2 regions of the Paenibacillus jepli genome follow, and region 2 is predicted to be linked to the other one. Evidence: riboswitches for the same ligand, from Rfam matches in the RefSeq annotation. Region 2 holds a riboswitch; the other holds the start of a gene.
The links. A riboswitch is a leader RNA that binds a small molecule or an ion and turns the genes downstream of it on or off. The one in region 2 is predicted to bind thiamine pyrophosphate.

Region 1: linked by a shared signal. The riboswitch ahead of ABC336_RS28600 (ABC transporter substrate-binding protein) and the one ahead of ABC336_RS05390 (LuxE/PaaK family acyltransferase) in region 2 are both predicted to bind thiamine pyrophosphate.

The regions. Positions count from the first base shown of each region.
Region 1 is NZ_JBDFMD010000001.1:6,708,235-6,723,961, forward strand. Features, by position in the region: gene recG (ATP-dependent DNA helicase RecG) at 1-2,038, shown strand, start outside; gene ABC336_RS28580 (stage VI sporulation protein F) at 2,136-2,423, shown strand; gene ABC336_RS28585 (SOS response-associated peptidase) at 2,502-3,170, opposite strand; gene ABC336_RS28590 (DUF2515 family protein) at 3,335-4,627, shown strand; gene ABC336_RS28595 (YhjD family protein) at 4,726-5,154, shown strand; TPP riboswitch at 5,205-5,316, shown strand; gene ABC336_RS28600 (ABC transporter substrate-binding protein) at 5,477-6,493, shown strand; gene ABC336_RS28605 (thiamine-binding protein) at 6,532-6,834, shown strand; gene ABC336_RS28610 (ABC transporter permease) at 6,824-7,588, shown strand; gene ABC336_RS28615 (ABC transporter ATP-binding protein) at 7,593-8,396, shown strand; gene ABC336_RS28620 (TatD family hydrolase) at 8,383-9,189, shown strand; gene ABC336_RS28625 (YjcZ family sporulation protein) at 9,272-9,394, shown strand; gene ABC336_RS28630 (hypothetical protein) at 9,447-9,641, opposite strand; gene ABC336_RS28635 (hypothetical protein) at 9,699-10,013, opposite strand; gene ABC336_RS28640 (YitT family protein) at 10,090-10,692, shown strand; gene rsmD (16S rRNA (guanine(966)-N(2))-methyltransferase RsmD) at 11,049-11,654, shown strand; gene coaD (pantetheine-phosphate adenylyltransferase) at 11,632-12,156, shown strand; gene ABC336_RS28655 (nucleoside recognition domain-containing protein) at 12,135-13,313, opposite strand; gene ABC336_RS28660 (YlbL family protein) at 13,541-14,587, shown strand; gene ABC336_RS28665 (nucleotidyltransferase) at 14,577-15,727, opposite strand, start outside.
Region 2 is NZ_JBDFMD010000001.1:1,157,308-1,173,034, forward strand. Features, by position in the region: gene thiO (glycine oxidase ThiO) at 1-780, opposite strand, end outside; gene ABC336_RS05345 (thiazole synthase) at 780-1,577, opposite strand; gene thiS (sulfur carrier protein ThiS) at 1,581-1,778, opposite strand; gene thiE (thiamine phosphate synthase) at 1,775-2,419, opposite strand; gene ABC336_RS05360 (ThiF family adenylyltransferase) at 2,446-3,468, opposite strand; gene ABC336_RS05365 (3-oxoacyl-ACP reductase) at 3,465-4,253, opposite strand; gene ABC336_RS05370 (ABC transporter substrate-binding protein) at 4,263-5,282, opposite strand; gene ABC336_RS05375 (ABC transporter permease) at 5,327-6,103, opposite strand; gene ABC336_RS05380 (ABC transporter ATP-binding protein) at 6,100-6,846, opposite strand; gene ABC336_RS05385 (acyl-CoA reductase) at 6,858-8,303, opposite strand; gene ABC336_RS05390 (LuxE/PaaK family acyltransferase) at 8,300-9,400, opposite strand; TPP riboswitch at 9,470-9,583, opposite strand; gene ABC336_RS05395 (histidine kinase dimerization/phospho-acceptor domain-containing protein) at 9,749-11,176, shown strand; gene ABC336_RS05400 (5'-3' exonuclease) at 11,173-12,084, opposite strand; gene ABC336_RS05405 (aminotransferase class I/II-fold pyridoxal phosphate-dependent enzyme) at 12,068-13,327, opposite strand; gene ABC336_RS05410 (site-2 protease family protein) at 13,555-14,631, opposite strand; gene ABC336_RS05415 (arsenate reductase family protein) at 14,638-15,015, opposite strand; gene ABC336_RS05420 (RluA family pseudouridine synthase) at 15,008-15,727, opposite strand, start outside.

The DNA of each region.
Region 1 (15,727 bases), 5.6 Mb from region 2:
ACTTATCCCGCTTAGACAGATCAAAGGCGTGAGCGCTCAGAAGGAACAAGAGCTTCACGCCTTTGGCATTCACTCTGCCATGGATTTGTTGGAGTATTATCCTTTCCGTTATGAGGATTATCGGATACGCAACCTCTCGGAGGTGAAGCATGGCGAGCGGATCACCATCCAGGGTACGGTGTCCGGGATGCCAGTGCTGAACCGTTATGGCCGCAACAAATCCAGGCTGACCTGCAAGATCACTGTGGAGAGCTGGTTGGTCACTTGCGTATGGTTCAACCGTCAGTTCCTGAAGGATCAGCTGACGAGCGGCCGCGAGCTCATCGTCACCGGCAAATGGGATCAGGGCCGCATGCACCTGACGGTAACGGATTCGGAGTTTGCCGATAAGGAATCGGGACGTTCGGGTACGCTGCAGCCGGTCTACTCGGTTGGCGGCTCGATTACGCAGAAATGGATGCGCAAGACGATTGCCCAGGCGCTGGTCCAATTCGGCAGCATGATCGAAGAGGTGCTGCCTGCGCTGCTCCTGGATCGTCACCGTCTGATGCCGCGCCGCGAGGCGATTATGCGCATCCATCATCCGGAAGACAGCACAGAAGGCCGGGCAGCCCGCGCACGGCTGGTCTATGAGGAGCTCTTTTTATTCCAGCTGAAGCTGCATGCTTTTCGCTCGGTGAACCGGGAGCGTCAGGACGGGGTAGCCCATGTGATCGACAATGGGACGGTGCTGGAGCTGGCGCAGAGCCTGCCGTTCGAGCTGACGGCTGCGCAGAAGAAGGTGATCAACGAGATTATCCACGATATGCGACAGCCCTTCAGCATGAACCGGCTGCTCCAGGGCGACGTCGGCTCGGGCAAGACAGTCGTCGCTGCCATCGCGCTCTACGGTGCAGTGAAGGCGGGGCATCAAGGCGCGCTGATGGTGCCCACGGAGATTCTGGCCGAGCAGCATACGCGCTCGCTGCAGCGGCTGTTCGAGCCCTTCGGCCTGCAAGTGGACCAACTGACCGGCGGCATGAAGGAGCGCAGGCGGCGCGACGTGCTGGCGGGGCTGCAGATGGGGGTCATCGATATCGTCGTCGGCACGCATGCGCTGATCCAGGACGGTGTGGACTTCCGGGCGCTGGGGCTGGTCGTCATCGATGAGCAGCACCGTTTCGGGGTCAATCAGCGCACCGTACTGCGCCGCAAAGGGATGCGTCCTGACGTGCTGACGATGACCGCGACGCCAATCCCCCGCACGCTGGCGATTACAGCATTCGGCGACATGGATATCTCGACGATCCGGGAGCGGCCGCAGGGACGCAAACCGATCAAGACCTATTGGGTCAAGCACGGGATGATGGACCGGATCCTCGGCTTCATCCGGCGGGAGGTCGCTGCAGGGCGGCAGGCCTATATCATCTGCCCGCTCATCGAAGAGTCGGACAAGCTGGATGTGCAGAATGCCATCGATCTGCACATCCAGATGCAGCAGGCATTTCCCGATCTCACCGTCGGTCTCCTCCACGGCCGGATGACGGCGGCTGAGAAGGAACAGACGATGAAGGAATACAGCGAAGGACGCACGCATGTGCTTGTCTCGACGACAGTCATCGAGGTCGGTGTCGATGTTCCCAATGCCACGCTGATGATTATCATGGACGCCGAGCGGTTCGGACTCTCCCAGCTTCATCAGCTCCGGGGCCGGGTTGGCCGCAGTGATCATCAGTCGTATTGTGTGCTGGTCGCTGATCCCAAATCGGAGAGCGGACAGGAGCGGATGAAGGTCATGACGGAGACGGACGACGGCTTCGAGGTTGCCCGCCGCGATCTCGATCTGCGGGGACCGGGCGATTTCTTCGGAACGAAGCAGAGCGGGCTGCCGGAATTCCGTCTCGCGGATATGGTGAGCGACTACGGTGTGCTGGAGACGGCGCGTGACGACGCTTCGGAGCTGGTGGGGGACCCGCAGTTCTGGGAAGCACCGCAATACGCCAGGCTGCGGGAGCGGCTGCAGCGCGAGCAGGTCTTTGAGAGCGAGCAGCTGGACTAGTGCCGGACAGGCCGTGCGATAATGCCGCAACATCGGCAGGCGGGGCGCATATACTTGAAGTGATATGCCCCCGAGGCACTCATGGAGGTGTGGCGGTTTGAGTTATCAAAAGTACGGCATTCGCCCGGAGCTGGTCGAGCGCGTCAAGCTCAAGATGAAAAATCCTGTCCTGAAGGAAAAGGTCAAGCTGCAGCTGACCCAGGTGACCAAGGCGGATCTGCGGGACCGTCTGAAGGTACGGAAGCTGGTCAAGTCCGTAGCCAAGACTTTGAACGAGTCGTTAACGGAGACGCAGGAAGAACAGATTGTGGCGTTTGTGTTGGCCCAGAAGATTGACCCGAACAACACCCTGCATCTGCTTAAGCTCTGGGCCATGTTCCGTTAACCATCTCGCCGCCGGTGATACAGCCGGCATCCGAGCCAGCCGGCAGCCCCGGCTGGCTCTTCGGCATGTCAGCGCCGGCTAGAGGGGCATGATGCAGGAAGGGTCATCCAGCTGTGTCCGGCCCACGCGCCGATCAACAGGGTAGGCCTCCAGCCAGTCGTCCGGACACGGCCGCAGCAGCGGCTGCAGCTCGCGGGGATCGCTTGTCCCTCTGTTCAGCCAGCGCTCGGCAGCCTGCGCCTCCAGGATGACTGGCATGCGGTGGTGAATCGGCGACATCAAGTCGTTGGCGGCGGTTGTGAGGATGACACAGCTGCTCTCACGCTTGCCATCCGGGTTAAGCCGGATGTCGTACAGGGCGGCCATGGCAAACGGGAGCCGGTCCTTGCGGACGATGCGCATCGGCTGCTTGGAGCCGTCTGCCAGCACCTGCCACTCGTAGAAGCCGTCTGCCGGGATGAGGCATCGCCTGCCGCGCAGCAGCTCCCTGAAGGCCGGCTTCTCATGCACAGTCTCTGAACGGGCGTTGATGAGCGGTTTGCCCGGATGCTGATTCATCCGGGCAGGCGTGAGTCCCCAGGAGAGCTCGCCGAGCCTGTTGCGCTCGCCGTCATGGATGATCGCCGGGATCGGCTGGCCGGGAGAGATATTGTAACGCGGACGGTATTGAGGAATCCGCGAGTCGGCGATGTGATAGAACAGCAAGAGTTCGTCCAGCGAGATCGTGATCGAATAACGGCCGCACATGAGCAGCACGCTCCCTTCTGCACTTGTGGGCGGCCGTATCGCTTGGCCGCCTGTGTTGTATCCAGTATAGACCGTTCATCTGCTGGGATCAATCGGGGGATGACAGATCGGCTGAAGGCGAATAATGGTGTTATAACCATGAGCGCGAAAGGAGGGGCCGATCCATGTCGGGAGCATATCGACACCGAAGCCGCGGGCAGTATCATCCCCGCTCCTGGGGGAGCAGGATCGCCGGCTGGCCCGTCGACCTGTACCGCTATTGCAGCGGCAAATGGGACGGTTGGCGCCGCTCGGCGAGACTGCGGCGATCTGCACTGCCGCTGCCATCGCCAGATCGCCAGACGGTGCGCAGGCTGGCGGCGGATTGGCAGCGCGTGCGCCTGGCGGACGGGGGCGTGGGGGCGGACCCGTCCGCCCATTCGTCCCTGCTGGCTGATATCCGCCAGCGTACGGCCCGGGCCAACCGTAATAATGTTACACGTACCGCAGCTTATCTGGCGTTTTATCGGCGCCATCCCGAAGTGCACTGGTCGCTGCTGGCTCACATGGTCTCCCGCAACGGAGGCTGGAACATGACCGACCTGCAGGGCGAGCTGCTGCCGCGTCTGCTGACTCCCGAGCAGTGCCTGCAGACCTTCCTGATGCTGGAGCGTGCCAACTATCTGATCTTCGGCGACGCGTATCCGCAGCTGCTGCTCTACGAAGCGGGGCTGGCTGCAGGCAGGGACCTGTCGCGGCTGTTGCCCGAGCTTGGCGTGTCGCGCTTCATGGAGCCGGTCTGGGCAGGCTTCTACCGCCGCCCGGAGCCGGCATTGCTGACGACAGCGCTCATCATCAATGAACAGCAGTTCATCGAGTCGCGGGTCGTCCGCCATCCTTTCTATCGGGAGCATGTGCTGGAGCGCTTTTATTTCGCCCTGCAGGCCGTCTTGCAATTCAATCAGGTCATGTTTCCATATGGCGGACCGGCTGCCATGGCGGGGCTTATCCTGGAGGACTTCGAGGATATCCGGGAGCGGATCGCCTTCGGCAAGAGGCTGTACGCGCTGCTCTTCCGCATACCCGAGATCCATCAGGGTGTCTGCGCCTTTGTCTCCGGTCAGCCGCATACGGGCTCGCGAGCCGATTACGCTCCGCAGCTGTTCACCGCCACCACGAGCATGGGGCAGCACCCGGGCCAATATGTCGAGCGGCTGCGAGGGCGGCACTTGCTGAGGGCTGCCCCGCCCTTGTACAGCCCCCGTCTCGCAGACGCGTGGCCCGACCGGACAGCTGCCGAAGCGGAGCCGGGGGATTGGCTGGATGACGCAGACATAGATGCGATATCCGGCTACATGGCGGGCTTGCCGCTGCCGCGATCATTTGCCATTGCCAATGAATACGGCTTTGCCCTGGACAAGCTGGAGCTGGCGGTCCTGGCCAAGCAGACGGTGGTCCCTGCGTCCAAAGCGGACTAGTAGTTAGGGCCAGAGGCTGGTACAAATTGTTCTTGCATAGGGAACGTGTATTCGGTATATAATAAGAACATACATTCCTGTACAGGAGATGCTTACTTATGAAGCCTAAGCTGCAAGAAGAAAGTCCGGTCCGCTCTGTCTCGCCTTCCATGGAAGAGCTCCAGCTGATCCGTGATTCGGTCCTGCTGCCGATGCTGCTCACCATCGTTGATCGCAACGCCAGAGAGGTCGAGCATTCCGGCTATGCGATCCGGCGCGTCTATGTTGCAGCCTCGCAAGTGCTCATGAACCGGATTCATACTGATCTAGCCAGCACCCGGAAGGAGCTGCGGCAGCGTCGGATCAAAGTGTTCGAGGATGAGCAGATCGACGGCGTGCTGTATTACCGGTTTGTCTGCCGCGGATACGAGGACCGCTTCGGGCTGATGCGCGACCTCGCCCGTCGGGAGATCAGCAGCCGGATCGGCCGTTATATCCGGGAGATCTTCGATCCGCCCGGGCGGCCGGGGCAGGGGACATCGGATTAGTGGGTGTGTTCTGGTCCAGGCTCTGGTATAATGGAGTCAGTTCACAACCGCATAGTATTCCGGGGAGCTGGTGAAGCCGGCTGAGAGGGTATCCTGCAAGCAGATACCGACCCTTGACCTGATCTGGATAATGCCAGCGTAGGAAGGATGGTGCCGCCATCGCCGTTTCCGCATGTGTGCGGAACAGAGGTGCTGTGACGGCATGCACGCCACTGGCGTCCTCGGGCAGGGGGCGTTTTTTTGTTGTTGTCCGGTTGTCCCGTCTGATCCGGCGGCTGCCGGCAGGAGAGCGGTTGGAGCAAGAAGAGAGGGGAAGAGAGAGATGTGGAAGAGGAGCAGTAAACGATGGGGAGTGACGGTGCTGGCAGCGGCACTGTGCGTCGCCGGCTGCGGCGGCAACGAGGCACAGGAGGGCAACAATGCCGGCGCGGGTGCGGGCGAGGAGACGACCAAGATAAGAGTGGTGTTGGACTGGACGCCGAATACGAACCACACCGGCCTTTACGTGGCCCGCGATATGGGATTTTATGAGCAGCATGGCTTGGAAGTAGAGATCATCTCGCCGCCGGAGACAGGCGCAGACCAGTTGATCGCCAGCGGCGGCGCCGAGTTCGGCGTCAGCTATCAGGAAGCGATCACGCAGGCCAGGGTCCAGGAGGTGCCGATCGTCTCCATTGCGGCAGTCATTCAGCACAATACGTCGGGTTTTGCGGCGCCAGTGGATAAACAGATCCAGTCCCCCGCCGATTTTGAAGGCAGGCGCTACGGCGGCTGGGGCAATCCGGTCGAAGAGGCGGTGATCACCTCACTGATGCAGGAAGCCGGCGCCGATGTCAGCCAGGTAGAATTCGTGAACAGCAGCGCCGATTTCTTCACCGCCACAGCTCAGGATATCGATTTTGCGTGGATCTATTATGCCTGGACCGGCGTGGAAGCCGAGCTGCGCGGTGAAGCCATCGATATGCTCTATGTGAAGGATTACAGCGATGCCCTGGATTATTATACGCCTGTACTGGCGACAAGCGAGCGCATGATCGAAGAGCGTCCCGAGCTCGTCCGCTCGTTCATGGCGGCTACTGCCGAGGGCTACCGCTACGCGATCGAGCAGCCGGAAGCAGCGGCGGAGCTGCTGATCGCGGCCGAGCCCGATCTGAACGAGGAGCTCGTCCGCGCCAGTCAGACCTGGCTCAGCCCGCGCTATCAAGACGATGCGGCGCGTTGGGGCGAACAGAAGTCCGAGGTCTGGCTGAACTATATGGAGTGGATGGCTGATCATGGCGTGCTGGAAGGGCGCATCGATACCGAACAGGCCTACACCAACGCGTTTTTGCCGGAATAAGTGCGTGATCAATAGTAGGAAGGAAGTGTAGAGAAAAAATGGCCAATACACTGCTAAGTATCCAGATCCTGCCCCGCACCCCGGAAGGGGAGGCGGTCTACAGCTATGTCGACCGGGCGATCGATGTCATCAAGGCTTCGGGGCTGCCTTACCGGGTAGCTCCGCTGGAGACGACCATCGAAGGGGAGCTCGGCGAGCTGCTGGATCTCGTCCGGCTCATGAATGAGGCGATGACCGAGCTGGGCTGTCCATCCGTCATCTCGCAGATCAAGCTGTATCATAATCCGCAGGAAGGTGCGTCGATGGATCGCCTCCTGGAGAACTATCCCGGTGGGCGATAGGCTGCGTCTCGCGGGTCCGCCGGTTGCAGTCCTGTTCCTGCTGCTTGTCGTGTGGCAGGGAGCGGTATGGATATTCGAACTGGAGGCCTGGAAGCTGCCGGGGCCGGTCGAGATCATCCGCGAAGCCGCAGCGATCTGGCCGCGGCTGCTGGACCACACATGGGCCACCACAAGGCTGGCTCTCCTGGGCTTTGCCGCTGGCGCAGCGACGGGCATCCTAGTCGCTGCTTTGCTGCATCTGGTGCCGGGCGCGCGGGCCGGTCTATATCCGCTGCTGGTGCTCTCGCAGAATATCCCGACGATCGTCCTGTATCCGCTGCTGATGATCTGGCTCGGTCTGGGGCTGCTTCCCAAGCTGGTGCTGATCATCCTCGTCTGCTTCTTCCCGATCGCCGTCGCCATGCTGAGCGGACTGGGCCAGCGCGACCCGAGGCTGGCGGATTATCTGGCGATGATCGGTGCCGGCAAATGGCGGATCTTCCGCGACCTGGAGGTGCCGGGCGCCGTCCCGTATCTGTTCTCGGGACTCAAGATTGCAGCCGCCTACAGCATCACGGGAGTCATCGTGGCGGAGTGGCTCGGTGCAAGCAGCGGCATCGGTTATTTCATCAAGCTGTCTTACAGCGGTTTCCTGGTGACCCGGGTGTTCGCCGGTGTAGCCGTCATCGTCCTGCTCAGTCTGGCGGTGTTCGGGATCATCGTCGCCGCCGAGCGCTGGTGGACGCGCTGGCAGCCGCGGCAGGAGGGGAGATAGTCGGATGGAACCTGTACTGGAAGTAGATCGCGTGACCAAATCGTTTCGCAAAGGCAAGCAGCAGCTGGATGTGCTTGGCGGCATCGACGTCACGGTCGGTGAAGGAGAGTTCGTCTCGCTCATCGGTCCTTCGGGCAGCGGCAAGACGACATTGTTCCAGCTGATCGGAGGACTCGAGCTACCGGATCGTGGCACGATTCGAATCAGCGGACAAGATGTGGCGGGTCAGCGGGGACATATCGCCTACATGCCGCAGCAAGCTGCGCTCCTGCCGTGGCGGACGGTGACGGACAATATCGTCCTCGCATTGTCTATAGCCGGCGTAGCGGCGGATGAGGCGCGCCGCCAGAGTGCCGACTGGCTGCCCAAGATCGGGCTGGAGGGCTACGGCGACAGCTATCCGCATACACTCTCTGGCGGTATGCAGCAGCGGGTTTCCTTCTTGAGGGCGCTGTTGGCGCCCCGGGATCTGATGTGTCTCGACGAGCCGTTCGGGGCGCTGGATGCGCTGACGCGACTGCAGATGCAGCAGTGGCTGCTCTCCATCTGGGAGACCAATCGGCGATCGGTGCTGATGGTGACCCATAGTATCGAAGAGGCGCTGCTGCTCTCGGACCGGATCCTAGTCATGTCTGCTTCGCCGGCTACAGTCATCCGGGAGCTGCCAGTGCCATTTGCGCGGCCGAGATCGAGCGAGCTGTGGACGGACCCGCGGTTCAACGCTTGGAAGCAGGAGCTGTACGAGCTTCTCAGCAGCAAAGAGAACGATCACGGAACGGGGGAGAGGCTGGCTGATGGTAGAACATAGCTTCAAGATGGCCGATGCTCATCTGCATCTTGACCTGTATCCGGCTGCGGCGCGGACGGCGATGCTGGAGCAAGCCTGGGCAGCGGGCGTAGAGGCGGTCATCGCGGTCTCGATGGACCTTGCCTCCTGCAAGATCAACCGGGAGCTGGCACTCCGGCATCCGGGCCGCATCCTGCCGGCTTATGGCTACCATCCGGAGCAAGCCGCCCCGGACGATGACGCTCTGGCGGCGCTGCTGGCCTGGATCCGGGAACGCGCAGCTGCGGGGGAGCAGTTCGCTATCGGAGAGGTCGGTCTCCCCTACTACAGGCGCAGCAGTGCGTTGGCGGCGGGCGTGAGATTGGCGATGGGGCCATATATCCGACTGCTGGAATCCTTTGTCGTCCTGGCTGCGGAGCTGCAGCGTCCGATTGCCCTCCATGCCGTCTATGACGATGCGGCAACGGTATGCGATCTGTTGGAGACGCACGGCGTCCAGACAGCTCATTTCCATTGGTTCAAGGGGCCGGCCGCGGTAGTCAGCCGGATGATCGCGTCGGGCTATTACATCTCCGTGACGCCGGATGTGGCTTATGAGCCTGAGATCCAAGCGCTGGTGGCGAAGTATCCGCTGGAGCTGATGATGGCCGAGACGGACGGTCCATGGCCGTTCGAAGGACCCTATGAGGGGGTGACCACGACTCCGGCGATGACAGCCGATGTCACCGGGCATATCGCGAGGATCAAACGTATCGATGCGGCAACCGCCGCCTATCGAATCCGGGCCAATACCCGGAGCTTTTACGGCATTTAACCGCTTAGTAGGGCATTCGTCCAATCCGATGGGTACTTACCATCATAAGATAGGTTATTCCTACTGAAAGGTGGTCGTACAGATGGGTTATGTTGCCGGTGCCGGTTGCGGTCCAGGCGGCGTGGGCGGAGCATTTACGAACACAGGTGCGATCCTGGTTCTGTTCATCCTGCTCGTCATCATCTCGCGCACGTTCTTGCTGTAGTGCCGATAAGAAAACCCGCGCTTCTGCCGAAGCGCGGGTTTTTCTCCAACAGCTATTCGGGACTGTTCTGTCCGTTGCCTCTGGACTGATTCCAGCGGACGACGACGCTGACCACGCTCAGGAACAAGCCGATGATCAATAACGGGATGCCCAAGCTGCCGGTTTCGGTCAGATGCAGGATGAAGCCGACGATCATAAGGATCGTCGAGAACAGCGAAATGGCAATCGGATTCAAATTCAGTTTCATGCGGACACCTCCATTCCAACTCCTTAATACGGACGGAAGAGCCGCCGGGTTGCACAGTTATTGCAATTTTCCTTCAAATACGGAAGAAAGCTGCTCCGGAGGCGTGACGAACAGATCATCATAGCTGACCGTATGTCCTTCGTCATTGATCATGCCGCTGCTGCCCGCCTGGAAATTGTACTGTTTGGCGGCTTCATACATATCCAGGAAGCGATTGGCTTTTTCATAGGCATCGTCAGACTGGTCCGCATTGCAGATGGGAAAGCTCACCGGCAGGTTGCGGAGCAGCACCCGTACTTCAAAACTGCTGTTATTGTGCTCGATGACGGCCAATTCATACTTGTCAAACACTTTAACGAAGGAAACATTCATCTTGCTCACTCTCCTGTCGTAAATTTTGGGGTACAAGCATATAATCAGACATGCTGGTTCAAGGGGCTGATTGGCGTTGTTACTCCTCAAAAAAATGATGGCCATCGTCATTGGCAGCCTGTTGATTGCGGCGGGAATCAATTTGTTTCTGGTGCCGCTGCAGGTACTGGACGGAGGCGTAATCGGGATAGCATTAATCGTCAACTATCTGTTTCGGATTAAAATCGGGCTTATTATTATCGTATGCAGTATTCCTATTTTTATAGCCGCTTGGTTCTACAGCCGCTCCATGATCTACAACAGCATGGTCGGCATCGTCTTCTCCAGCTATATTATCGATCTGTTGGAGCCGTACCAATATGTGTTCCTCTACTACGTCGAATGGACGCCGCTTGTCCGGTCGGCGGTCGGCGGTCTGCTGATCGGTACAGGCCTGGGCATTATGCTCCGCTTCAAGGCCAGCACCGGGGGGACAGATCTGCTCGCCCATATGGTGGCCAGGCGCACCGGCCTTAATGTCGGTGTCCTGATCGCCATGATCGACGGATTTGTCGTCAGCGTCGGCGGTTTGCTGCTGCGGGGCGATACGTTCTTGCTTTCATTGATCACGATTACATGCGGCGGGATCGCGACGAGTCTCTGCACCTGGAAGCTGTCCAAACGAACAGGAGTTGCATAGTTTACTGGTTTAATACCCGTTTGGGCAGGAATTGAAACAAATGGCAATCCGCGCAAAAAAAATCGAGGCCCCCTTTCGAGGGCCTCTTTCAATGGGAGAGGAGAAACCGGACGAAGAGCTTATGGGGAAACGTAAGCTTGCTCCGCGGTTTACTTACGGCATCTCACGACACCGATATTGTAAGGATAGCCAGGAGCGGCACAAACTATACATAGCTGCCAAAAATAAAATAATAGAGCTTCTCCAGCGTCGTCGAGGAGTTGCTGACAGGCTTGCAAAGGGTGCAAATTATGGTACGATAGCTAGAGCAATTCAGACAAGCGAAGCTTGGAACTAAGGAAAGGAGCGGCTGCAACGTGAGAGTAATCGCAGGCGAAGCCAAAGGGCGGCCGCTGAAAGCGGTCCCGGGCTCGGGCACCCGACCAACGACGGACAAAGTGAAGGAAGCGATCTTCAGCATGATCGGTCCTTTCTTTAAGGGAGGACAGGCACTGGACCTGTTTGCGGGCACGGGCGGTCTGGGCATCGAGGCGCTGAGCCGCGGCATGACGCGCGCTGTCTTCATTGACCTGGAGCGCCAGAGTATCGAGGTCGTCCGCCGCAATGTGGAGGCTGCAGGAATGGCCGGCCGCGCCGAAATCTACAAAAACGAAGCCGGCCGGGCGCTCAAGCTGCTGGAGAAACGAGGGCAGACGTTCGAGTTGGTCTTTCTGGACCCTCCATATAAGATGAGAGAAGCGGATCAGCTGATGATGGAGATGGCTGTCCGGGGGTTATTGGCGCCAGAGGCGGTCATTGTTGTCGAGCATGATGCGCGTCACATATACCGTGAGACTTTTGCGCAGTTCCGGCAGCGCCGGCAGGCGCTCTACGGCGACATAGCTGTAACGATCTATGATTATGTGCAGGGCGAGAAGAAGCCTACAGGAGGAACAACAGATGAAGCCCCAAGCCAAGATTGAACGGGTTGCCGTATACCCCGGAAGCTTTGATCCGGTCACGCTCGGCCACCTCGACATTATTCATCGCGCCGCCAAACAATTCGACAAGCTGATCGTCGCAGTGCTTAACAATACGAGCAAAAACCCGCTGTTCACTGTGGAGGAGCGCAAAGAGCTGCTGCGGCAGGCGACTGACGATCTGGACAACGTCGAAGTGGACAGTTTCCGCGATCTGCTGGTCCGGTACATGCGATCACGCGACGCCGGGGTCATCGTAAGGGGGATTCGCTCCGTCACCGATTTCGAATACGAGCTGCAGCTGGCTTCGACCAACCGTCACCTTGACGAAGGAATCGAGACGATCTTCATGACGACCAATCCCAAATACTCGTACCTCAGCTCCAGTATCGTCAAGGAGATCGCCCAGTTCGAAGGAGAGGTCCGGGAGCTGGTGCCGCCGCATGTCGAACAGGCGCTGCGCGACCGGTTCCGGGAGCGGGCTCAGGCAGCGGACCGGCGCTGAATGCTCCAGTACAGCCCGGTCAACATCAGAATGACCAGCCAGAGCGCGGCCCAAGCGAGCATGAACCCCGGTATATAGGACCATAACCCCGGCAAGTCCGCCAATCGGAGCTCGCCGACCGGACGATGGCCTGCACCGGAGCTGTATGCCCAGGCAGAGGTGCTCGTCCAGCGGCTGTAGGGCTGCCATAGGACAAGTGCGGCAGCGAATGCCAGCGCTGCATGTCCGATCCTTGCCAGCAGGAAAGGCGCGAACCGCAGATCGGTGCCGACAATAGCGCTCCGGGCTTGCAGCAGACTGCTCCAACCGCCCCAGCATAAGGTTGCGGCGATTGCGGCGAGGATGAGGGAGGGCGAATAACGGTCCATGACTGCGCTAAGGGCGTAGGTGCCGAGATGACTGTCGAACCAGCCCGAGAATGCCAGCGGCGCCAAAGCATCGGGCAGGGCGATCTGCAGCAGCTGCGAGGCGAGCGAGCCTAGAATGATCAGGCCGCCGATCGTCATGAGCTTCTGGATGCTTCCGGTGACGGCGTCTCCAAGCACCTGGCCCAGACTCCGGCCATCGCGGCGATGGCCCTCCATCATCGCTTCTACGGCTGTGCCAAGCAGTCCTGTTCGCGGATGACTGCCTGCCGGCGGCTGCAGGACGGACGGACCTGCGGCCAGACGGAGCAGGAGCACGCCGCAGATGGCCGATGACCAGACGGCGGCAGCCACGAGCAGCGCAAAGCCGGGCTGATGGAGAAAGCCGGCACCGATGACGATAAGGATCAGCATCGGACTCGGCATATGGGACACCGCCAGCAGCCATTGACCCTGCCTGCGGGTGACCTGTTCCTCTGCTCTGAGGGCGGCGGTTGCTTCTGCGCCAGCTGTATAACCTGCCGTCCAGCCGATGGCGATGGCCCAGGCGGCGCCGCCCGGCATGCCGAGCAGACGCCGCATCGGCGGATCGAGCAGGACGCTGAGCGCGTGGAGGACGCCGAAGGCGCGCAGCATCTCCGCCAGTACGAAGAAAGGCAGCAGTCCCGGGAAGACGATGCCCCACCAGAGCGCGATGCCTTGCAGAGCCGCTTGCAGGGTAGTCTCGGGCATGCTGACGACGACCGCGACGAGAGCCAGCGATGAGACGGCGAGTAGGATGGTGCGCAGCATAACCTTCGACCTCCAGAAGGGCATAATAAGGGCAAAGCAAGTTGACATAGGCTGGCTATCCGTACCAGCCTCAAATGTACAGTTGTCATTATGTTTACGCGAACAAGCTATCGCTTAGACCATGCACCGGTCTGAGCTGATGCTCTCGAAGATCGTTTTTCGGCGAAAAACTTACGTCTATGCTTCCGAAGGGAGGGTTCCTTCGGAAAACTTTTAGGAGGTCAGCCATGAATGCTGAGCATCGCGGCCGGCCGGGTACGGTCGTCCGTTGGGCTGTGGCAGCGGCGATCCTCATGCTCTGCCTGCTGTATGTACCCACACCGTACGCAGTATACACCCCCGGCCTGGTGGCGCCGGTGGGCCCGATGGTTCAGACGGCCGGAGGGGAACGGGATACCGGAGGAAGCTTTATGCTGACGACCATCCGGATGACCTATGCGAATTATTGGATGAGCTTGCAATCGATGTGGAATCCGGACATGCTGTTGTACAGCAAACGCGAGATTATCGGCGATCGGAGTCAGTCCGAGTACGCGGCCCGACTCGTCTATGTCATGCAGCAATCGCAGAGCAATGCTATCGAGGCCGCTTACCGCGCGGCAGAGGTGCCGTACCGCATTGTTCCGGAGCAGCTCGTCGTTACGGATGCCCCGCAGACGGCCGAGCCAGGACTGCGGCCCGGAGATCGTCTGCAGGCTCTGGAAGGTTTGCCGTTCAAAGATGCGCAGACGCTCACAGAGCTGCTGGAAGGGCGCGGGGGCGGCGATAGCTTGCAGTGGACAATCATCCGTCAGGGGAGGGAGCAGTTCGTGACAACCGTGCTGCAGCAACCCCCGGCAGACGCGGGAGCCGGCGGGCTCCCGCAAGCACTGGGCGGATTGCAGCTTGCCGAGCTGCGCAAGCTGGAGCCGGACGATCCCGCACATGTCGTACGGATCGATGCAGGGGAGATCGGGGGCCCGTCGGCGGGCTTGATCTTCGCCCTGCAAGTGTACGACGACCTGATGCCAGGCGATCTGACAGGCGGACTCAGGATCGCCGGTACCGGCACCATCGATCCGTCTGGAGAGGTGGGGCCGATCGGCGGGATCTCGCTGAAGATCACGGCTGCCGAGCAGATGGGCGCCGAGCTGTTCCTCGCGCCTCGCGAGAACGCCGAAGAAGCCGCTGCCCGGGCGCGGCAGATCGGCAGCGGGATGAAGGTGATCGCAGTCTCTTCTATCGGCGAGGCGATCGAGGCGCTGCGCCGGGAAGTGCCGACCGCTAGATCCTGATCGGCGGCAGCAGGTAATCGCGGTACATGGCGCTGCCGCTTGGCGGGCGCTGAGCCACCGCGTAGACGGCGGACGCCCGGACGTCCAGCTCGAGATACGGCAGATCGGCCGGCGGACGGGCAGCGCTGAGCAGCACCGGCAGTCTGGCCTGCTTGCGCATCCGCGCCAGCAGCTTCTGTCCTGTACCAGTAAAGCCAAGTACTCGAATATACTGAATGCCTGTCCCCAGCCGGGCAGGCTTTAGCTCGTCGCGGCTGTGGCCCAGCAGGACGGCCAGCAGCACCCGCTGCAGCTTGGTCCGCGTATATCGGCGCGTCTTGACCAGCGCCAGCAGCTGCTCAAAATCGGCAGCCTGCAGCTGCGGCAGCGCCCGAAGCAGCCGATACTGCAGCCCTTCGCTCATCCCGTGCAGGGAGGACAGGCGCTCAGCCGACGAGGAGGCAAGAAGGTGGAGCAGCTGGGGGACGAAGCTCTCCCAGCTGACAGGGGCTCTGCCCGCATGCCATTCGCGCTCCAGGATCGTCAGAGTGGAAGCAGGGACGTAGGGGGCAATATCCCGGAGCGCCCCGCCGGAGGCCAGCAGCTGCCGGATTGCTGTGGCGCTGGCGATCCGGCTGTCGGTGATGTCCTCCTGGTGATAGCCGGCCTTTTGCCGGAGCACCGTATAAGGCCGGATCGGGCTGCTGATTCGCTCAAGCGCCATCAGGTAATGCAGACCCAGGGAATTGTTGGGACTGGCGAGGTCCGGGAGAGCGGTCTCCGGGGTCCCCTGCTCTCGGAGATAGGCGTCCGCCGCTGCTGCGTAAGCTGCGGGGTAACTGCTGCCCTGCCCGAGCACGGCGTGCAACAGCTCCTTGAAGCGCGGCGGCTCATCTGCCAGGAGTCTGGCGCTCCGCGCCAGGCGTTCCAGGTCGCCGCTCTCGCTGCCGAAGCAGAGCGCATCGACTACGCCGGTAGCTTCGAGCAGCGATACGGCGCCATAGGCAAACCATTCTGCCGGTTGGGCGGCATAGGCGATCGGCAGCTCGATGACCAGGTCGCAGCCGCCCGCGAGCGCCATCTCTGTCCGCGCCCATTTGTCCAGCAGCGCCGGCTCGCCGCGCTGCAGGAAATGGCCGCTCATGACGGCCACGACGGCTT
Region 2 (15,727 bases):
GCCATTAGCCTTGGGGACGACGTATCCCTGGCTGCCAAATACCATATGGCGCACCGTCCCGGGCTCCGCCAGCTCATAAGCGCAGATCTGGCCCCGGATCGGATAGACGGGGAGCTGCAGGCCGAGCGGTTCTTGGAGAGCACCCGCCCAGGCACCGTTGCAGATGACGAGGCAGTCCCCCTCATAGATCTGGCCCTGAGCATCCGTGACATAGGCCCGCTCATCCTCGGGCATGCCGATTCGCACCTCGCCCAGCCGCTCCAGGATCCGGACGCCGCCCCTCCGGCAGGCCGCCTCCAGCGCGCGTACGTAATCCGGTGCATAGATGTGGCTCTCGTCCGGATGATACAGCGCCGCCCGCACAGCAGTCGACAAGGCAGGCTCCAGCGCCCGCAGGGCCGCTCCCTGCACGATCTCCGGCGGACTGCCAAAGCGCTGCTGCCATGCCGCTCTGCCGGCCAGCGCGAGCAGATCGGAGTCATGATAGACGACATTGAGCGAACCAGAGTTGCTATATTCAAAAGTTAGCCCGGAGGCATCCTTGACCGCTTGCTGCCAGTCGGGATAGAGCCTGAGGCTGGCCAGACAGAGCAGGAAGAAATCATCCGGTCCTTCGCCGTTCTCCGAGAAAGGCGCCAGCATGCCTGCCGCTGCGCCGGATGCCTGGCCGCCGCAGCGTCCCTGCTCCAGCAGCGTGACCCGGTGACCCCGGCGCGCGGCCTCGAATGCGGTGGACAGTCCGATCACCCCGCCCCCGACAACCAGGATATGCTTGCTCATCAGGTCACCTTCAATGCTGCAAATTCGCTGCTAGCGGTCGCATAACGCTTCTTCGGGATCCGGCCGGCCAGATAGGACAGACGCCCCGCTTCGATCGCCAGCTTCATAGCCAGCGCCATTCGCACCGGATCGACCGCTTTGGCGACAGGCGTATTCATCAGGACGCCATCCACGCCCAGTTCCATCGCTTGGGTGACATCCGCCGCCGCACCCAATCCCGCATCAATAATGATCGGTACGCCGGCCTCCTCTACGATCAGTCCGATGTTGTAGGGATTGAGGATGCCCAGGCCCGTCCCGATCGGCGCGCCGCCGGGCATGACAGCCGCCGCTCCTGCTTCCTCCAGCCGCTTGCACAGGACGGGATCGTCTGAAGTATAAGGCAGTACCGTAAACCCTTCTGCCGCCAGAATCTCTGTCGCCTTCAGCGTCTCTACCGGATCGGGCAGCAGCGTCCGTTCGTTGGCGCTGATCTCCACCTTGATCCAATCGCTGAGGCCTGAAGCTCTAGCCATTCTGGCAATCCTCACCGCTTCCTCCGCAGTCGAGGCGCCGGACGTATTGGGCAGATAGGTGAATGGTTTGAAGCTCAGATGATGCAGGATCGCATCATCCTCGGGCTCCTCCAGATTGATCCGGCGGATCGCAAAGGTCAGTACCTCTGCTTCCGAAGCCCGGATCGCCTCATTCTGAACGTGAGGGTTGGGATACCGGCCGGTCCCGAGGAAAAATCGCGAACTCAGCCTCTTGCCGCCGATGATCAGCGGATCTCCCGTTTGCTGTTGTGATGTCGTCATAGCTTAGCCACCTCCTACAAAATGGACCAGCTCGATACGCATGCCTTCGCTGAGGGGCGTGTCCTCCCAGACGGATTTGTCGACGATCATCCCATCCACTTCCGCTACGACCAGCTTGCCCTGCAGCTCGTAGTGCCGCAGCACATCGCCAAGGACGGCCGCATCCAGCTCCGCCGGCTTGCCATTAACCGTCAGTCTCATAGCGGTCTCGCCTCCCGTCCGCCGCCTTTGGCGATGGCGAGCCGGAACGCTTCGCAGGTGCCTCGCACATCGCTGCTGCCGACGATCTCGCTGATCGCGCAGATCCGCCGAGCGCCGGCCTGCAGCACCTCGCCGACATTATGCAGCTTGATGCCGCCGATGGCGACCCAAGGGATCGTAATCTCGGCCGCCACCTGACGTACATAGTCTGTCGTCACCGGATCGACTACATCCACCTTGCTCTTGGTGGCGAACACCGGTCCGACGCCGATGTAGTCCGCGCCGCCGCGCTGGGCCTCGCGAGCCTCTTCGATAGCATGCGTCGAGATCCCGATGATCTTGCCGCCCATGATGCGGCGCGCCGTCTCCAGCGGCAGATCGTCCTGGCCCAGATGGATGCCGTCGGCATCGACGGCCAGCGCGATATCGATATGATCATTGACGATAAACGTGACGCCATGTCGGCGTGTCAGCTCGCGCAGCGCCTCGGCCTTGCGCAGTACCTCCCGCTTGGAGGCGGTCTTGTCCCGCAGCTGGATGATATCGCTGCCGCCGAGGATCGCTTCCTCGATCACTTCGATCTGCGACCTGCCGGGATGGAACTGCTCGCCGGTAATTGTATAAAGGGTAAAATCCTTCATCTGTTCGTTACCTCCTTATGTCATTACTACATGCCGATATATCTCGCATACAGGGTCTTGGCCCGGACCGGGTCCTCCGTGCCCTGGACGAGCACCCGGCCATCCGGGAACAGCACGAGACGTTCGCCTTCGGCCAGCTGCAGACGCAGCAGATACGGGTTGCTGCTCACCTCTCCAACCTCCTGCAGCTTCAGCTTCCACAGCTCCAGGTCCAACGGATGCCGTCCTTGGATCTGAACCGTATCCCTGCCGCACATCAATGCCAGCTCCGAGCTGTCGGCCTGCAGGGCAGGGAACTCCCTCCGTCCGCATGTCGGGCAGTCGCTTCTTGCTGCCGGCAGCTTCATCTCATACGTATGGTAATTCCACATCTCCCAGCTCAGAAGGCTGCGGCGGACCCGCTCCCGATCGCCGACGAGAATCTTGAGCGCCTCGACCGCCTGGAAGGAGGCGACAACATCGATGATCGGCGAGATCACGCCGATCATGTCGCAGGTCTGTCCGTCGCCCTCGCCCGCTGACTCCGGCAGCAGGCAGCGGAGGCAGCAGGTATCGCCGGGGATAAAAGCGGCGCTCATGCCGCGCGAGCTGACCGCCCCGCCATAAACGAACGGGATGCCCTGCTCGTAACAAGCATCATTGAGCAGATAGCGGGTCTGGAAGTTGTCCGTGCCGTCCAAGACCAGATCCATACCTTCCAACAGCTGCCCGATATTGTCCCGGGTAACATCGCTGACATGCGCGTCTATGCGGCAGGCGGAGTAAATGCTCTCCAGCTTGCGTTTGGCAGCGATTGCCTTGGGCAGCGCCTCGCGCGCGTCGTCTTCGTCATACAGCATCTGCCGCTGGAGATTGCTCCATTCGACGAAGTCGCGGTCGACGATGCGGACACTGCCGACACCAGCTCGGACCATATGATTGGCGAGCACCGTACCGAGCGCCCCCATACCGACGATCAGGACCCCTGCTTCCGCCAGCTTGCGCTGCCCGCCCTCGCCGATCGGCGCAAACAGCTGCTGTCTGGAGAATCGATCATGCGCATCCTTCATCCCAGATGACTCCCTTCTCTCATCGTCAGGCCGCCATCGACGACCAGCGTCTGTCCCGTCATGAAGCGGGCCCCCTCCGTTGCCAGAAACACGACCGGCCCGGCGATATCCTCCGGGACAGCCAAGCGCCGCAGCGGCGTCTGGGCACGGATCTGTGAACGAACATCCTCACGCGTACTGCGGCTAGCTTCGGTCGGATAGACGAGGCCGGGTGCGACACAATTGACTGTGATCCCATATGGACCGAGATCGGCGGCCAGATTGCGGCTGAACGCGCCAAGCGCGGCTTTGGCTGTCGTGTAGTCATGGTAGGGAACGACCGGGGAAACGGTCAGGTTGGTCACCATATTGACGATCCGGCCGCCCATCCGTTCCTTCATGCCCGGGATGACAGCCCGGCACACCTCGAAGCCGGCGCGCAGCGATCCGTCCAGCTGCTGCTGATAATCGTCCCACTCCAGCTCCCATGCCGACTTGCGCAGCTCCGGATCGAACGGATAGGACGGAAGCGCATTGTTGACCAGCACGTCGACGCCCCCCGTCTCCTCCGTGACTTCCTCTACCATATGCCGAACCTCATGCGGCTTGGTCACATCGGCCCTGATCGCCCAGCCGCTGCCTCCTGCCCTGGTGCAAGCCTCTTCCACCTGCCTGGCCGCCGTTTCATTGCGCACATAATTGACGATGACCAGCGCGCCTTCGGCGGCGAAGGCCTGTGCGATCGCAGCCCCGATGCCCCGGCTCGCGCCAGTGACGAGCACTGTCTTCCCTTCACATCGCTTCATCATGCCACCTCATGGCCGCCCCGGCAGCAGATCGTCCCGGATCACGCTTTCCATATCCAGACGGTTCTCGATCAAGCCCAGCTCATAGTACGCATCTGCTGCCTGCTGAAGGATCTCGGTCTCCAGAGCGCCAAGTCCCTCCGACTCGGTCAGCTCCGAGACGGTAGCGGCATTCCTGGCCTCGATAATCGCCCTGTTGCGACCTTTGTCCTGACCGTCGATCGCGTGTTTTATCGCCAGCTCCGCCGCTTCCTCCGGCTGCTCCAGCATCCACGCCGCGCTTGCCTGATAAGCTTGCAGGAAGCGGCGCATCAGCGCCTCCTTCTCGCGGAATACCTCTTCAGTGACGACGAACAGGTCGCTGGGCATATTCAGGAAGTCTTTCACTTCCATGACGTTGATGTTGCCCAGCCCCTTCTCCAGTCCGATCAGCAGACCGGTATCGGTTGCTGCGGTAGCGTCGACCTGTCCCTGCATGAGCGGCAGGAAGTTCGAGACTCCTGTCTCCACGATGGTGACTTCGTCTTCTTCGATACCTGCCGCGCTCAGCAGCATGAGCAGATTATGCCTGGTCCCGCTCGCCAGGCTGTAGACACCGATCGTCTTGCCGCGCAGATCCTCAGGCTCCTGGATGCCGCTCTCTTGCAACGCGACGACATTGAACACGTTCTGGGGATATATATTATAGATGGCGACGAGTGCTTCTCCCTTATCGAGTGCAAAGAACAAGGAGCCCGGATCGGTAAAGGCGATGTCTGCCTGCCCGCTGAGCAGATGCTTGATCGCGTCGCCTCCGCCTGCGCCGGGGATGAACTCCAGGTCGATCCCCGCTTCCGCAAACCAGCCGTACTCAGGCTCGGACAGCAGATGCGTCTGTTCGGAGATCGGTTGGCTCCAGCTCGCCATGCGGACCTGCTCCAGCTCGCCTCCGCCTGCCGGCGATGTACTGCCGCAGCCGGCAACCGCCAGCGAGCAGACCAGCCCTAGCATGAGCGGGCGGATAATACCGGATAATCGATTACGCTTCATGATTTGCTCCTTTATATAAGTGTCGTGGTGTCTGGTTCAATTCTTCACCGCTTTGCGCTGCCGCCGGCCGGATAGCGGTGCCGGAGCAGCATACGCTCGATCAGGCTCACCGCATAATACAGCGCCAGTCCGATCAGCGTCAGCAGCAGCAGCACGGCGAACATCAGCGGCGTATCCATCATGCCCTGGGAAGCGATGATGAGCGCCCCCAATCCCCGGGAAGCGCCGATAAACTCGCCGACGACAGCGCCGACGACAGCCAGCACCACTGCAACCCGGATGCCGCTCATCAGCTCTGTCAGGCCGCCCGGCAGCTTGCAGCGCAGCAGGACTGTCAGCCGTCCCGCACCGAGGGAACGGAACAGCTCGAGCCGGCTGCGATCGGCATAGTGGACGATCGACAGAGTGCTTTCCAGAATTGGAAAAAAGCAGATCAACGCAGTGATGACTACCTTGGATGTCATCCCGAAGCCGAACCAGATAGCGAAGAGCGGTGTCAGCGCCAGCTTGGGGACTGCCTGGCTGGCAATAACATAGGGCGACAACAGCCTACGAAGGAGGGAAGACTCGCCCATCGCGACGCCTGCCGCAAACCCGCACAAGCCACCGAGCAGCAGGCCCAGAGCAATCTCCGTCAGGGTAACGCCCACATGCGGGAGCAGATATCCGCTTGTCAGCCCTTGCCACAATGAGCGCAGGATCGTGGACGGCGCCGGCAGGATCAACTCGGACAGCTCCCGATAGGCAACCAGCCATTCCCAAAGGAAGAGCAGAGCCAGCGGCAGCAAGAGCGGCAGCATGCGGATGACAAACCTTCTCATGCGCCACCGCCTCCCGCCAATAGTACTCTGGCCTCCGCCATCAGCTCCAGCTGCTCGTCCCCGAAGCGCACCCGCGCGGATCGTTTGCTGTGTACGATCAGCTCCCGGGCAATCCCGCCCTCATGCAGGATAAGCACCCGGTCGGCCAGGAAGAGCGCCTCGCTGATGTCGTGGGTGACGAACAGCGCCGTCATGCCCCGCTCGGCCACCAGCTCGGCTAGCTGCTCCTGGAGCTCCTCCCGGGTCAAGGCGTCCAGCGCGGCGAATGGCTCGTCGAGCAGCAGCAGTCGCGGCGAAGTGATGAGCGCCCGCGCCAACGAGACCCGGCTCTGCTGGCCGCCCGAGAGCTGTCCAGGGTAACTGTCTGCGCGAGCTCCCAGCCCGACCTGCGCCAGCAGTGTGCGGGCGTAGCCCCGTTCTTCCGCAGTAGGCCTGCGGTGGACACGGATCGGCAGCAGCACATTGTCCAGTACGGTCAGCCATTCGAGAAGCACCGGGGATTGGAAGACAATGCCGATATCAGCTCCCGCGCGCACTGCGTTGCCCGCCAACGATACATGTCCTTCACTCGGCTGCAGCAGCCCGGCCGCGAGCTTGAGCAAGGTTGACTTGCCGCAGCCGCTGCGCCCTAACAGCGCGCAAAATTCGCCCTCCCGCAAATGAAGCGAGATCTCTCCGATGACTGGCCGATCGTCCGACGAATGGTATCTGAAACTCACCTGGTGAAAACTCAACAACGACATGCCCTAACCACCTAATCCCGATAATCGGCCGACAGTTCTGCCGCCTGCTCCGCCGAACGGTCGATATCGACCATGCGGACCAGATCCAGCAGATGAAAACGGCCGTCATGATGCCACCCGGGCTCCGGCATCGTCATCTCGCCAAATGCACAGATCCGGCTCACTCCCGCCTGCCCGAGCATGTTGCTCAACCGGAACAGCCGCTCAGGCGCTGCTGCCACGCCGCAGCTCTGCAGCCAGGGCCGCAAAGGCGCGAGCAGGCTGACTGCCTCATCCAACGACTCGACTGCAGTAATGGTCAAGCTGCGATTGAGACTGCTTGGCCGCAGCTGCGGCGATTCGCTGTAGACGAGCGTCCAGCCTCCTGACGAATCTCGCCAGACGCGCCCGCCCGCTGCTCCCTCCCAATCGGCCGACGCCCTGTACTCCGCGACCGCCCGGGCTTCGGCCGGCGTGAGCTCGTGCGGCGGGTGTGTCAGCTGCAGATTGGCCAGCTCATGAGCGACGGCGCCTGCAAACGATGACGGATCGACCCTGCCGCCTCGCTCTACGAAGATCTGATGCGGCGAATAACAGCCCTGCTGGTCATACGCGGCGGCATCCCTGGCGACCGCAGCGGCAATCAACGGCGCCTGCCTGATCTGCAGTGTCTCCGAGCCGACGAATCCGACGCTTATGCGATGCCCGAAGCCGATACAGCTCGTACCTGCCGGCACGCGGCTGCGGACGCTATGGATCGCTTGATCTGAGCCGTAGACGATCACCGCATCAGAGGCCGCAAATGCAGCCTGCTCCGCTGCTTCATCGCCGCCCTGCCACCAGACAACGGCCATGCACCCGGCCAGCTCGGGGCACTCGGCCGCAATCCCCGCCGCCAGCCAACCAGCGGTATACGGTTCGCTGCTGCCGGTCTTGCCGAGAACGGCTGACTTCACCAGCAAAGCACCAGTCAGGCTCCACAGAGACAAGCCCGGCACATTGCCTGCCCAGATGTGCGTGGACACCGTCGGCCCGTAGGCCCGCGTCCAGCCTCCGGCAGGCTGCGGCACAAAATCGTCCAGTACCGACGAATCCGTGAAGTCCTGGGCCAAAAAGCGGAGCAGCTGCGGCTTGCGAAACGACTGCAGCGTACGAATCAGCCCGCTCCGTACCGTTTCGGCCGCATAACCGGTGATGCCGCTGATCGTCCGAACTGCCGCTTCCCGATCCTCGCGTTGGTCCAGCATCCGCACGGCCGCTTGGCCGATGCGCTCGGCAATGGCCAAAACCGGCAGTCGGGCCAGCGTCTCATGCTGGCGCTCACGCAAGTACCCCATCAGCTGTGCTAGCTGCTCCGGGTCCGGGGCGGGAACCTCCACCTCGGTAGTCCGTCCCTGATGCACGAACCGAAGCGTCTGCCGCTTGATCTCGGCCGCCTGCGGGAACCCCGGCGGCAGATACCCTCCGAAGACCGTCATCGCGGCGCTCCGGCAGCTGTCTTGAACGACTCCGCTGCCAAGGAACAGCCTCGTGCCGCGCTGCCCTCGGCGCGGCCCAGCAATTGGAAGCGCCGGCCGTCCTCATGCAGCACGCCGATATCCTCCGTCAGGATCGTCGTCACGGCGTTCCAGTTCGCCAGATCGCAGTGCACCAGTACGCCCTGCTCTCCTGCAGGAACCTCCGCCCCGGTCAAGGGATCGATAACCCGTGGCCGAATCCAATGGGGACCGATTTTCCAGGATGGCAGCCGTTCATTGCCTGAGTCGTAATACTGAGTGCTCAGCTCGGTCATCCCATACATATTGAGACAGCTGCTGCGGTCAACCCCGAATCTCTCGCTGAGCATTGTATAAAAAACTTCAGCATCCATCTCTCGCGACCTGCCTTTGATCCCCCCTGTATCAAGCAGCAGACTGCCAGCTGGCAGCTGCCAGTCGGCACCGCCAGCCGCGTCCAGCGCATGGATAAAACTGAAGGTAGCGCCGAGCAGCATGAGCGGCCTGCCGCTGCGGCGCGCCTGTTCGATCAGCAACTCTAGTTCATCCACGGCGAGCACGCCGTCACGGACGAGATGCATGCTGTCATCGCCGCCATGATGAGTCCGCGCCAAACCCAGGTAATGAGCCAGTGAAGAATGAGGCAGCTCTGCAGGCTCGGGGAACAGGATGCCCATCCGCATCCGGCTGCGGTCACGGGTGACAAAACGGCGAAATGCCGTCAGCATCGACTGGTTATAGACGGCAAGCGTCGGATGGTAATGTCTGCCTCGCGTCTGCGGATCCGTCGTGCCGCTCGTCATGAAGAGCGCAGCCGCTTCGTCAGGCGGAGATACGCTCAGCGTGCTGTGCTTGAATGCCTGGATCGGCACAGCCGGGATGTCCCGCCATGTCCTGACCGTCCGCGGTGTTCTGCCCCGCAGCCTGCAGAACGCCCGGAAGGGTTCAATATTGGCAAACTGATACTTGAAGAGCTGCAATGCCAGTCTCTCGAACTCCTCTGGTCTCGCCTGCTCTGGCGCAAGCGAGATGTATGCCATAATCTCACGCTGCAGCCCCTCTGCCGTATTGATCGTCATCAGTTAATCCTTTCCTGCAGAAGGAACCTAAAATAAAAAAGACACCTTGCGCACGCAAAGTGTCCTGACGGCCCCTGACCGACTCTATTCCCTACGTTGGCATTACCCAAACAGGTTCCTATGGTCCCGCATCGGTCCAGATGCGATCTCAGCCTGCTTCCGCAAGCACCCACTGCATATAAAATTTTAGAGCTTGTTCTTATTGACTCTCACATTTAGTTTCATTATAGAAGAACCCGGCGTATTATACAACCCGCCTGGCGTTTTGTGTATCTGATTATTGCTTGTAAATCTCAGTGGTGCCCGTCCCCGCGATGAGGTACAATAGCTAGCGAGGGGGCCCTATGCATGCACATTTACAAAACCTTTTTCATAAACCTGTCCATCTTGGTCACATGCTCTTACTTGTTTAACCTTATCTATAAAAATATATTTGCCACAGCCAGCTGGCGCATCCGCCAGAGTGTGATGGTCGTGATTTTTATCATCTCCGGCTGGCTTTCCATGATATTCAGCGTCCGGGTAGCTGATTATGCCTTGTTCGATTTGCGGGCCGTACCCCTAATCTTTGGCGCATTGGTGTTCCGCGATCCGCGGTTGCTGCTGCTGATCGGGGCGGGTATCGCTGCCTCCCGGTATACGGTGACAGGGCTGACTTCTACTGCCGTTACAGGCTCGATCAATATCCTGCTGCTGGGTGTCGCCGGTGCGATGCTGGTCAGACTATTCAATCGGAAGCAATGGGATTACCGGTACAAGGCCTTCCTCTCCATCATCATTATCAATACCACGCAGGTGTGCGGCATCGCCTTGTTCGGGGCTATACCAACCGACCTGTACCTGAACGAGATTGCGCCGTTCACTTATCCGACCAGCCTTGTTGTCAGCGGGTTCTTCGTGTTTATCATGAGAGACTTTTACAAGGAGCAGATGCGCGGGGAAGAGATCCACAATAAGAATACGATCTTGCAGAAGCAGGCAATGGAGCTGAAAAAGGCCAAAGAAAATCTCGAGCAAAAAACGGTCCAGCTGCAGCAGTCTTCCAAATACAAATCTGAATTTATCGCCAATATGTCTCACGAGCTGAAGACACCTCTCAACAGCATCCTGCTGATGTCCGATCTGATCAAGGATGCAGAAGAAGAGGAATGCGCCGCCAATTCAAAGATAGCTGCCCAGATCCATCAATCGGGAACGGAGCTGCTGCGGATCATCGAGGATATTCTGGACCTGTCCAAGCTTGAGGCAGGCAAAATGGAGCTTGCGATGGAACCCGTTTCCCTCCAGGAGCTGGGACAATTGATTTACTATCAGCATCAGGAGCTGTTGGATGAGAAGGGACTGAATTTCCGTATGGAGCTTCAGCCAGGCATGCCCGAGACGATTACGACAGACCCGTTCCGCCTGAACCAGCTGATCCGGATCCTGCTCTTGCTGGCGCTCAAACATACCGAAGAAGGCTCGATCCGCCTCACCCTCATGCCGGATAATCAATCAGGCTGGATCATCATCCGTCTGGCGGATACAGGCATCGGCTTACCGCCAGAGCATCAGCGTCTGCTCAGCCGGGCACTGCAGGATAACAATCCTGCGCTGCTCCACGCCATCGGCAGCGGCGGTCTGGGGCTGTCCGTCTGTCAACAGCTTTCCCTGCTGCTCCGCGGCAGACTGAGCTTCTCCAGCACAGAAGGGGCAGGGAGCGCTTTTTCCCTGCATCTGCCCGCTGAGCCAGAACTGCAGACAGCGGAACCGGCGGCAACACAGCTGGCCGACTAGCCGATCAGCTTTAGCAAGCTCTTGAACTCAAGCTCCTCGAACTTGGCGCCGATGCGGTGATGATCCGGCGACCAGCAGCAGCCTTCAAGAGCTAGTTCGATCGGCACATCGCACTGGATACGAGCCAGCTCGCGGGATAGATGCAGCATGTCCAGATCGTTTTCGATCTTGGAGCGGACGGAAGCCGGCAGTTCGGCAAGCCGCTGCAGGATGCCGTCGATACTCCCGTACTCCAGGATCAGCTTGTGTGCCGTTTTCTCGCCGATTCCTTTCACGCCGGGGTAGTTGTCGCTGGTATCACCCATAAGTCCTTTGAGATCAACGATCTGCAGCGGCGTCAAGCTTCGCTCTTCCATAAGATAGCTCGGAGTATAAAGGGTATAATTGCCTTGGCCTTTCTTCATGATCGCCACCGTCACCGACTCATCTACGAGTTGGAGCATATCGTGGTCTCCTGTAACGATATAGACTTCCGTTTCCTTGCTGTGCAGCTTAGCCAGCGTGCCGATGCAATCGTCTGCTTCATACCCGGCCAGGCCAACGTTTGGAACGCCGAAGCTGTCGACCACTTCTTTGACCAGATCGAATTGCGGGATCAGTTCAAGCGGGGCTTCCGGCCGGTTCGCCTTGTACGCTCCGAACTGCTCGCTGCGGAACGTCTTGCTCCCCATATCCCAGCAGCAGACGATGTGCGTCGGCTCGAACCGCTTCACAGCGTCCCAGAAATACCTCACGAAGCCATGTACTGCATTGACCGGAATACCGCTGCTGGTACGTCTGATGGCTCCCGTAAAGGAAGTTGCAAAATACGCCCGGAACAGAATTGCCATGCCGTCAATCAGCAGTAAGCGCTGCCTGCCCCCTGCCCCTTCCCTTTGATTCAAATTACCGTCAAAATCCAACTCCATTTGCATCACTTTCCTCCTGTTCCGCAGCTTTGCCGACCAGCCCATGCTCCCGCAGAAAGCTGCCGATTCGCCGAGCTGCCTCTACCAATCTCTCCTCCTGCTCCACGATAGCGATCCGGACAAACCCCTCGCCTTCCTTACCAAAAGCATCACCAGGTATGACCGCCACGCCGGCTTGTCTGACCATTTCCCGGGAAATCGACCGCGAGGTCCAACTGGAACCCCCGTCCATACTTGGAATCCTGGCCCACAAAAACATCGTTGCCTTGGGCATCTCGACCTCCCATCCCTCCTCTCGGAGCGCTGCCACGAAGCGGTCGCGGCGCCGCTGGTACAATGCGCCTACGGACGGTCGGCTGCCTCGCTCCATATCTGCTCTGAGCGCCGCGATCGCGGTCTGCTGCACCGCATTGAAGACCCCGTAGTCGATATTAGCCTTCAGATCGGCCAGTGCGCCTACCGCTTCGCGATTCCCCGCAAGAAATCCGATGCGGCAGCCGGCCAGGTTGAAGCTCTTGGACAACGAATGGAACTCCACAGCTATCTCGGCAGCACCCGGCAGCTGCAGGATGCTTGGCGGCTGCCAGCCATCGAAAGCCATCTCGGAATAGGCCAGGTCGTGGACGACGAGAACATCATATTTACGGGCTTTGTCCAATAGCCGCTCGAAGAAAGGCAGATCCGCAACAGCCGAAACGGGATTGCCGGGTATATTCACGATCATATAAGCTGCAGCCCGCCATTGTTCTTCCGGGATCGCATCCAAGTCCGGCAGGAACGCCGAGCTCTCCCGCAGCGGATAAAACATCGGCTCCACTCCAGCCAGCGCGGCGCCGGCTCCATAGATGGGATACCCCGGATCGGGCAGAAGCGCCTTGTCTCCGGGGTTGGTAACCGCCAGCGCGAGATGGGCCAAGCCGTCCTGCGAACCCATCAATGCCAGCAGCTCGGTAACGGGATCGACAGCGATACCGAAGCGGTGAGCCAGCCATGCCGACGCCTGGCTCAAGAAAGCTGCGTCCCCTCTGGAAGACGGGTAACCGTAACGATCCTCCCGCAGAGCCTGCCGGCTCAGCTCCTGGCGCAGCGGCTCTGCCGGAGGCAGGTCCGGGCTGCCGATGCCCAGATCGATGACATCGAGACCGGCGGCCCTTGCCTCCGCCTTCCAGCCGGCCACCTCGGCGAAGATTGCCGAGCCCAGATGCTCCAGGCGCTGCGAACGCCATCTTGTCGTCTTGTTCACTGTCTATCTGCTCCTTTAAAGAAGCTGAATGTAGGAGCCTATAGGTAACGGATCGTTCTTCCGATCGCTGTTGTCCCAGATTTCATGATGATTTGACCCTGTTAGAAGGGGAAATCCGGGGACAAAGGCGAGCGCTTTAACGCTTTCTGAAAGAAAGCGACTTCGGAAGCACAGGCTTTTCTACAGAATCGATCCGCCCCTCTTCGGCACTTTTCAGCATTTAGTCTCTAGTACGGTTTCGGCAGGCCCATCGCCTGGATGCTCCAGATCATCGCGACCAGGAAGAGGGCCAGACCGGCATAAGCCGCTCCATATCGCCAACGCGTCGCTTTGGGAACTTCATAGTACCGGTCGTCCACCGTCTGAGCGTAGTCCACGCGAATCGTCACGCGCAGCAGCTCTCTGTCTTCTTTCATCACCCGTTCATTTCCTGTCAGCTCCACAGCTCGGATAATGCTGCCAGAGGGAACTTCCAGCTCGCCCTGGAAGTTCAGCACGCCCCAATTGAATCGGACGATCTGTTCGCCGCTCAACCGGCAATAGGTCGTGAAGGCCAGCGGACCCAGGTGTTGATCGCTGTACGCATACCAGGAAGGCAGCTCGGACTGGAGTCGATAGAGATCCACTTCATAGACTCCTTGCAGCTGCTGGGGCTTGCCCGTGCCCCGGTACTTTACATATTTCTGATACAAGTCCCAGGCGAATAACGCCCAGATCAGGAACAGCAGCCAGCTCTTGAGGTAGATGATGACCGCCGCTCCGCCGATGAGGCCGACTAGCCACAGCCATCGGCTGACCGCGGTCGAGATCCTGCCGCCGTCGAGCGGGTGGATCGGGATCAGGTTGAACAGGTTGATCAGAAAACCCACATTGGCTAGGACGAGCAGGAAAGGATTGTCCAGCGCATACCCGGCAATATACACGACCAAGGCGCCGACTGTGCCGACAACCGGCCCGCCCATGGCAATGTAAGCCTCTGTCACGGCATCCTTGGGATGCTTTTTCATCATGATCAGCGCACCGATGAACGGGATGAACAGCGGCAGGCTGACTGGCAGCCCTTTGCGTTTGGCTGCCAGCACATGGCCGATCTCATGGACGAGGATGAGCAGCACCAGACCGACCGCAAACCATATAGGGCTGAAGAGCGCATACGCGCCTACGGTTATCCCCATACTGATCAGCGGTCCGCTGAATTTGCTCAACGCCAGCAGCACAGTTTTCCCTTTGGACAACAGAAACAACGCGGCCGCCCCAAGCAGCAGCCAAGGACTGCGACGACTCTGATTCCTCTCATCCCTCACGGTCGCTTACTCCTCGGTGCCGGGCCAGGCCCGGTCATATTCCTCTTCCTTGAACCCTACGGTAGCCGTGTGGCCATCGGTAACGACAGGCCGCTTGACCAGTCGTCCGTTCCCTGCAAGCAGCTCGGTCTGCTGCTCCTCCGAGAGCGTCGGCAGCATGTCCTTCAGCTTCATTTCTTTGTAGACTTCGCCCGAGGTGTTAAAGAATTTCTTGGCCGGCAGCCCGCTCAGGGCGATCCAGCTTGCCACGGTTTCCTTGGAAGGCGCTTGCTCGAACAGATCGTGCAGCTCCAGCTCATAGCCCTTTTCCTGCAGCCATTTGAGCGCTTTGCGGCAGGTGCCGCACTTCGGATAATAATAGACCGTCAACTTGCGTTTACTCATTGCTATGGGCATCTCCTTCGGTTCTCATTGTAGTGGCGGCTCCGGACAGCGTGTCCTGGAGCTGCCGCATATCGTCCGGCAGCGGAGCGACGATCTCCATCGACTCTCCTGTCCAGGGATGCCGGAAGACAAGACGCTCCGCGTGCAGTGCCTGCCTGCCCAGGATGAGTCCTGCCAGTTCAACACCGCCGGTCGCATCGCCGCCATACATCGGATCTCCGATCAACGGGCAGCCGATATGCTTCATATGCACGCGGATCTGATGCGTCCTGCCGGTCTCCAGACGCAATCTGACGAGCGCTGCGCCGGTGTCGTAAGCTTGCACCGTCTCGTAATGGGTCACCGACCGATAGCCGTCCGGAGTCACGATCCGAACATGCGGTTCCTTGGGATCGCGATCGATCGGGGCATTCACGGTCCCATGCTGCGGGGCCGGCGTTCCTAGTACGAACGCCCAGTATTGCTTCTCCACCTCGCCGCGCTGCATCTGATTCGACAACTGCTGGTGCACATACGGGTTTTTGGCGATGGCGACGACTCCTGACGTATCCTGATCCAGTCTGTGGACAGGACGGAAGCGCACCCGCTCCCCCTTCTCGAGCCAATGATGGACGACCCCGTTGGCCAAAGTGCCGGTATAATGGCCATGCGTGGGGTGGACGATGATGCCGGCCCGCTTGTTGATCAGAAGAAGGTGATCATCTTCATAGAG